Regions from separate parts of the Streptomyces sp. FXJ1.172 genome, predicted to be linked through region 2. Evidence: predicted binding sites of a transcription regulator. Region 2 holds the regulator's gene; the other holds the start of a gene.
The links. Region 2 encodes HspR, which represses chaperone genes until heat shock. Its sites were predicted from a motif close to TTGAGNNNNNNNNNCTCAA; they were not measured.

Region 1: lon (endopeptidase La) is a predicted target of HspR. The motif match lies at 2,089-2,107, and genes of this name have one in related genera.

What each region holds. Positions count from the first base shown of each region.
Region 1 is NZ_CP119133.2:3,586,305-3,589,709, forward strand. Features, by position in the region: gene lon (endopeptidase La) at 1-2,066, opposite strand, end outside; gene A6P39_RS15785 (rhomboid-like protein) at 2,193-2,978, opposite strand; gene A6P39_RS15790 (spermidine synthase) at 3,211-3,405, shown strand, end outside.
Region 2 is NZ_CP119133.2:4,694,142-4,697,546, reverse strand. Features, by position in the region: gene grpE (nucleotide exchange factor GrpE) at 1-472, shown strand, start outside; gene dnaJ (molecular chaperone DnaJ) at 509-1,681, shown strand; gene A6P39_RS20905 (heat shock protein transcriptional repressor HspR) at 1,687-2,136, shown strand; gene A6P39_RS20900 (sugar ABC transporter substrate-binding protein) at 2,414-3,405, shown strand, end outside.

The DNA of each region.
Region 1 (3,405 bases), 1.1 Mb from region 2:
GGGAAGTGGATGTGCACGCCCCGGTCCTTCAAGTCGGCCACCGGCAGCTCCAGTTCGGCACCGTGGCTGCGCAGGAAGCTCAGCGCGATCTGCGCCGACTCCTTCATCACGTCGCCGAGCTGACCGGTCAGGGTCAGCCCCGCCGCGCCCGTCTCCGGGTCGGCCAGGGACGCCTCCACGAAGAGGACGTCGCCGCCCGCTCCCGTGACCGCGAGGCCGGTCGCCACGCCCGGGACGGACGTACGGCGCTCGGCCGGGTCCTGGGCGGACTCGGGCACGTGGTGCGGGCGCCCGATCAGCGCGCGCAGGTCCTCGTCCCGGACGGTGAACGGCAGCTCCCGCTCGCCGAGTTCGTGCTGGGCCGCGACCTTGCGCAGCAGCCGCGCGATGGACCGCTCCAGGGTGCGCACGCCCGCCTCACGGGTGTACTCGCCGGCGAGCCTGCGCAGGGCGCCCTCGTCGATCGTGACCTCGTCCTTGTTCAGACCGGCCCGCTCCAGCTGGCGCGGGAGCAGGTGGTCACGGGCGATGACGACCTTCTCGTCCTCGGTGTATCCGTCCAGTCGCACAATCTCCATACGGTCGGCGAGGGCCTCCGGGATTGCTTCCAGGACGTTGGCGGTGGCGAGGAAGACGACGTCGGACAGGTCCAGCTCGACTTCCAGGTAGTGGTCCCGGAAGGTGTGGTTCTGCGCCGGGTCGAGGACTTCGAGCAGGGCCGCGGCCGGGTCGCCGCGGAAGTCGGAGCCCACCTTGTCGATCTCGTCCAGCAGGACGACCGGGTTCATGGAACCGGCCTCCTTGATCGCACGCACGATCCGGCCGGGCAGCGCACCGACGTACGTACGCCGGTGGCCGCGGACCTCGGCCTCGTCACGGACGCCGCCGAGGGCGACGCGGACGAACTTGCGGCCCATCGCGTGCGCGACGGACTCGCCGAGCGAGGTCTTGCCGACGCCGGGCGGGCCGACGAGGGCCAGTACGGCACCGCCGCGCCGCCCGCCGATGACGCCGAGGCCCCGCTCACCGCGCCGCTTGCGCACGGCCAGGTACTCGGTGATGCGCTCCTTCACGTCCTGAAGGCCCGCGTGCTCGGCGTCCAGGACCGCCTTGGCGCCCTGGATGTCGTACGCATCCTCGGTGCGCTCGTTCCACGGCATCTCCAGGACGGTGTCCAGCCAGGTGCGGATCCAGGAGCCCTCCGGCGACTGGTCGCTGGACCGCTCCAGCTTGTCGACCTCCTTGAGCGCGGCCTCGCGGACCTTCTCGGGCAGGTCGGCGGCCTCGACGCGGGCGCGGTAGTCGTCGGGCTCCTCGCCGTCCTGCTCGCCGTTCAGCTCGCGCAGTTCCTTGCGGACGGCCTCGAGCTGGCGGCGCAGCAGGAACTCGCGCTGCTGCTTGTCGACGCCCTCCTGGACGTCCTTGGCGATGGTCTCGGCCACGTCCTGCTCGGCGAGGTGGTCACGCAGCTGCTGCGTGGCGAGCCTGAGCCGGACCACCGGGTCGGCGGTCTCCAGCAGCTCGACCTTCTGTTCGATGGTGAGGAACGGTGAGTAGCCGGAGTTGTCGGCGAGCGCGGAGACGTCCTCGATGGCCTGGACGCGGTCCACGACCTGCCAGGCGCCGCGCTTCTTCAGCCAGGTGCTGGCCAGCGCCTTGTACTCCTTGACGAGGTCCGCGACCTGACCCGGCAGCGGCTCGGGCACGCTCTCCTCGATCCGGGCGCCCTCGACCCACAGGGCGGCGCCCGGGCCGGTGGTGCCGGCGCCGATCCGCACCCGGCTGCGGCCGCGGATCAGAGCCCCCGGGTCACCGTCGGCCAGCCGGCCGACCTGCTCGACCGTGCCGAGCACACCGGTCTTGGCGTACGTGCCGTCGACGCGCGGCACCAGCAGCACCGTGGGCTTTCCGGGCGCGGACCGGGCGGCGGCCTGTGCGGCCTCCACCGCGGCTCGCACCTCGGTGTCGCTCAGGTCCAGCGGAACCACCATGCCGGGCAGCACGACCTCGTCGTCGAGCGGCAGCACGGGCAGGACAAGCGTGAACGCCGTGGACTCAGCAGCCATGATCTCCCCTTCGGCAGTCAACTTGAGCTATGCCGACTCAACCTCTGGGCATGGGGCTGGTGTTCCCCGGGTCTGTTCGCTGTGAGCGATCAGGGGGTGACGCAGAGACCTCCGCAGGTGGAGGGGTCAGGCGGCGCGCGCCCAGCGGCGCACGAAGCGCCAGCTCGCCACTCCTATGGTGAGCGCGATCAGGTGGCCCCAGTCCGTCATCGGGTCCACGAACTCGGCCAGGTCGCTCAGCAGCAGGCCGCCCACCACGGTCAGCAGGGGCCAGCGCAGCCAGGGGCCGAGCAGGCCCGCCAGGGCGCCGATGCTCGCGGCCACGCCGAAGCTGATGCCGTAGTCGAGGCGGTGCAGCGAGCTGGCGGGAAGGTGGCCGAACAGGACGGCGAGGCCCACCGGGATCTCGGTCGCGAGCGTGGCCAGGACGTGTCCGGCCAGGAACACACAGGCCGCCCGCGCCCCGCCTATGCGCCGCTCCAGCGCGGTGAGCACCAGCACGAAGGCGGCCGTGTACGGCGAGAAGATCCCGCCCGCGATCCACAGCGCGCTCGCCAGCAGCACCTGCGCGGGCATGCGCACCAGGTGGGACACGTCCGTGCTGGAGTTCTGGTAGAGCACGTTCATCAGCTGGGGGGCGGCCACGGCCGCGAGGGCGGAGGTGAGGGCCAGGACCGCCGCGTAGGCGAAGGTGAAGGGTGTGCCGGCCGGGGTGGGCAGCAGCCGCCACAACCGGGCGCCGAGCGGGAGCGGGCGGACCTCGAGGGGGACGGGAGCGGGAGCCGTGGCGCCGCGCTGGCGGGGCATGCCGTCCAGCAGGGCCGGGAACACGGCGGCGGTGCCGTCGGACAGGGGCGTGCCCGCGGGGGGCGGGGACGCGGCCGCCACAGGGCCCGTCGCGGTCCGTTCCACGATGAGGCGCTCCTTCCGTCGCGCCCCACCCTTGGGGCTCGAAGGTCCGCGTGTCTATGACCGACGCCACGCGAGAGCCGATTCACAGCAACCTCTCACGCTGGGGCGGCGTCCGCACCTCGCCGCACACCCACCGCCCGGCATCGCACGAACGGGTACATCGCACCATGCCGGCCCCCTCGCCATCCGTAATTCCCGTGAACGACAAGGCGTGTTCAAGCAGGATGGGAGCATGACTGCCGCCCACGACGCTCCCGTGGTCCTCGACCGGCGCGACGGCCCGTACGGCGAGGTGGTGCTGCGCAGGCACGGCGCACTGCTCCAGATCATCGCCAACGGGTGTTTCCTGATGGACACTTCCGACGGCCGCTCGGAACGGCTGCTGATCGACGCGGCGTACGACGCGCTGGACGGCCGGCCGGGCCCC
Region 2 (3,405 bases):
GGCCGAGTACCAGAACTACCGCCGCCGCGTCGAGCGGGACCGGATCGCGGTCAAGGAGATCGCCGTCGCGAACCTCCTGACCGAACTCCTGCCCGTGCTCGACGACATCGGCCGCGCGCGGGAACACGGCGAACTGGTCGGCGGCTTCAAGTCGGTGGGCGAGTCGCTGGAGACCGTCGCGGCCAAGATGGGCCTGCAGCAGTTCGGCAAGGAGGGCGAGCCCTTCGACCCGACGATCCACGAGGCCCTGATGCACAGCTACGCGCCGGACGTCACCGAGACGACCTGCGTGGCGATCCTGCAGCCCGGCTACCGCATCGGCGAGCGCACCATCCGCCCCGCGCGGGTGGCCGTCGCCGAGCCGCAGCCCGGCGCGCAGACCGTCAAGGCCGAGGGCGCCGAGGACAAGACCGAGGCGAAGCAGGCCGGTGCCGCCGACAACAAGGAGAACGGTGGCCCGGAGGAGGGCTGACCTGATCACCGGAGCCAGGAAGGAGGGACGTCGGGGATGAGCACCAAGGACTTCATCGAGAAGGACTACTACAAGGTCCTCGGCGTCCCCAAGGACGCCACCGAGGCCGAGATCAAGAAGGCGTACCGGAAGCTCGCCCGCGAGTTCCACCCGGACGCCAACAAGGGCAACACCAAGGCCGAGGAGCGCTTCAAGGAGATCTCCGAGGCGAACGACGTCCTCGGCGACCCCAAGAAGCGCAAGGAGTACGACGAAGCGCGTGCCCTGTTCGGCAACGGCGGCTTCCGCCCCGGGCCGGGCGCCGGCGGCTCCTTCAACTTCGACCTGGGCGACCTCTTCGGAGGCGGCGGGAACACCCAGGCCGGAGGGGGCTTCGGCGGCGGGATAGGTGACGTCTTCGGGGGCCTGTTCAACCGTGGCGGTGCCACGGGCACGCGGACCCAGCCCCGGCGCGGCCAGGACATCGAGTCCGAGGTCACGCTGAGCTTCACGGAGGCCATCGAGGGCGCCACGGTGCCGCTGCGGATGTCCTCCCAGGCGCCCTGTAAGGCCTGCTCGGGCACCGGCGACAAGAACGGCACACCGCGCGTGTGCCCGACCTGCGTCGGCACCGGCCAGGTGGCGCGGGGCTCGGGCGGCGGTTTCTCGCTGACCGACCCCTGCCCCGACTGCAAGGGCCGCGGCCTGATCGCCGAGCACCCCTGCATGGAGTGCAAGGGCAGCGGCCGTGCGAAGTCCTCGCGGACGATGCAGGTCCGCATCCCGGCCGGGGTGACCGACGGGCAGCGGATCCGGCTGCGCGGCAAGGGCGCGCCCGGCGAGCGGGGCGGACCGGCGGGCGACCTGTACGTGGTCGTGCACGTCGGCGAGCACCCGGTGTTCGGGCGCAAGGGCGACAACCTCACGGTCACCGTGCCGGTCACGTATCCCGAGGCCGCCCTCGGCGGCGAGGTGCGGGTGCCGACACTCGGCGGCCCGCCCGTCACCCTGAAGCTGCCGCCCGGCACGCCCAACGGGCGCACCATGCGCGCCCGGGGCAAGGGCGCGGTCCGCAAGGACGGCACCCGCGGCGATCTGCTGGTCACCGTCGAGGTGCGTGTTCCCAAGGACCTGTCGGGGAAGGCTCGTGACGCATTGGAGGCGTATCGCGAGGCGACCGCGGACGAGGACCCGCGGGCGGAGCTGTTCGAGGCGGCGAAGGGAGACTGAGAGAGATGGACGGCCGTCGACGTAACCCGTATGAACTGACCGAGGAGACCCCGGTCTACGTCATCTCGGTGGCGGCCCAGCTCTCCGGACTCCACCCGCAGACGCTGCGCCAGTACGACCGCCTGGGTCTGGTCTCCCCGGACCGGACCGCCGGGCGGGGCCGCCGCTACTCGGCCCGCGACATCGAACTGCTGCGCACCGTCCAGCAGTTGTCGCAGGACGAGGGCATCAACCTGGCGGGCATCAAGCGCATCATCGAACTGGAGAACCAGGTCGCCGCGCTCCAGTCCCGCGTCGCGGAGCTGGAGGCGGCCCTGGACGGCGCGGCGGCCGCGATGCAGCAGCGCGAGGCCGCCGTCCACGCCTCCTACCGCCGCGACCTGGTCCCGTACCAGGAGGTCCAGCAGACCAGCGCGCTGGTGGTGTGGCGGCCGAAGAGGCAGCAGCGCGACTGACGCGCAGCCGTACTCAAGTACCGCAAAAGGGGCCCGGTTTCCGGGCCCCTTTTCTTTGCCGGCTCATGCCGTTCCGTGAACTCCCCTTGAATGGAGGGTCCGTAAAGAGCGTTTGAAGGTGATTCCGTTCCTTCTTCACAGGTACAGCGGAGCGTGCTGTTGCGCACTCGTTAAGTAGTTCCGCTTGACGCCGGGTGTGGCCTGAGCGTTGTCTTTTCAGACACCTGGGTCGTATAGCAGCCCCCACGTCCGGAACGCACTTGAAGTGAGCTCTCGCATGCGCCGTATCGCCATATCCGTGGCCGCGTCCACGATGACCCTCTCGCTCGCCGGCTGCGGCGTGCTGAACGCGACGGGGGACGGCGCGAGCGCGAGCCCGAGCAAGGGCGACGACGTCACCGTGGGCCTGCTGCTGCCGGAGAAGACGAACACCCGCTACGACAGGTTCGACTACCCCATCATCAAGTCCCAGGTCGCCGACCTCACCAAGAAGCACGGCAAGGTCGAGTACGCCAACGCCGACGCGGACGCCTCCAGACAGGCCGAGCAGCTGCAGAAGATGATCGACGACAAGGTCGACGTCATCCTGCTCGACGCGGTCGACTCGCACGCGATCGCCGACGCGGTGAAGAAGGCCAAGGACGCGGGCATTCCGGTCATCGCCTACGACCGGCTCGCCGAGGGCCCGATCGATGCCTATGTCTCCTTCGACAACGAGCTGGTCGGCGAGGTGCAGGGCCGCACCCTGCTGGAGGCCCTCGGCTCGAACGCCGACACCTCGAACAAGATCGTCATGATGAACGGCTCGCCCACCGACCCGAACGCCAAGCAGTTCAAGGAGGGCGCGCTCTCCGAGCTGAACGGCAAGGTGACGATCGCCGCGTCGTACGACACCACCGACTGGAAGCCGGAGAACGCCGAGGCCAACATGGCCAAGGCGATCGCCCAGATCGGCAAGAACAACATCGCGGGCGTCTACTCCGCCAACGACGACATGGCCGGGGGCGTCATCAAGGCCCTGAAGGCGGCAGGCGTCACCACGCTGCCCCCGATCACCGGCCAGGACGCCTCGCTGGAGGGTGTCCAGCGGGTCGTGGCCGGCGAGCAGTACATGAGCGTCTACAAGGCCTACCCGGACGAGGCCCAGGCCGCGGCCCAGATGGCCGTCGCCAGGATCCAGGGCAAGGACATCCAGTTCGACGCCCTCACCCAGGACAAGGTCGACAGCCCCACCACCAAGAGCATCCCGGCCAAGCTGATCCAGCCGAC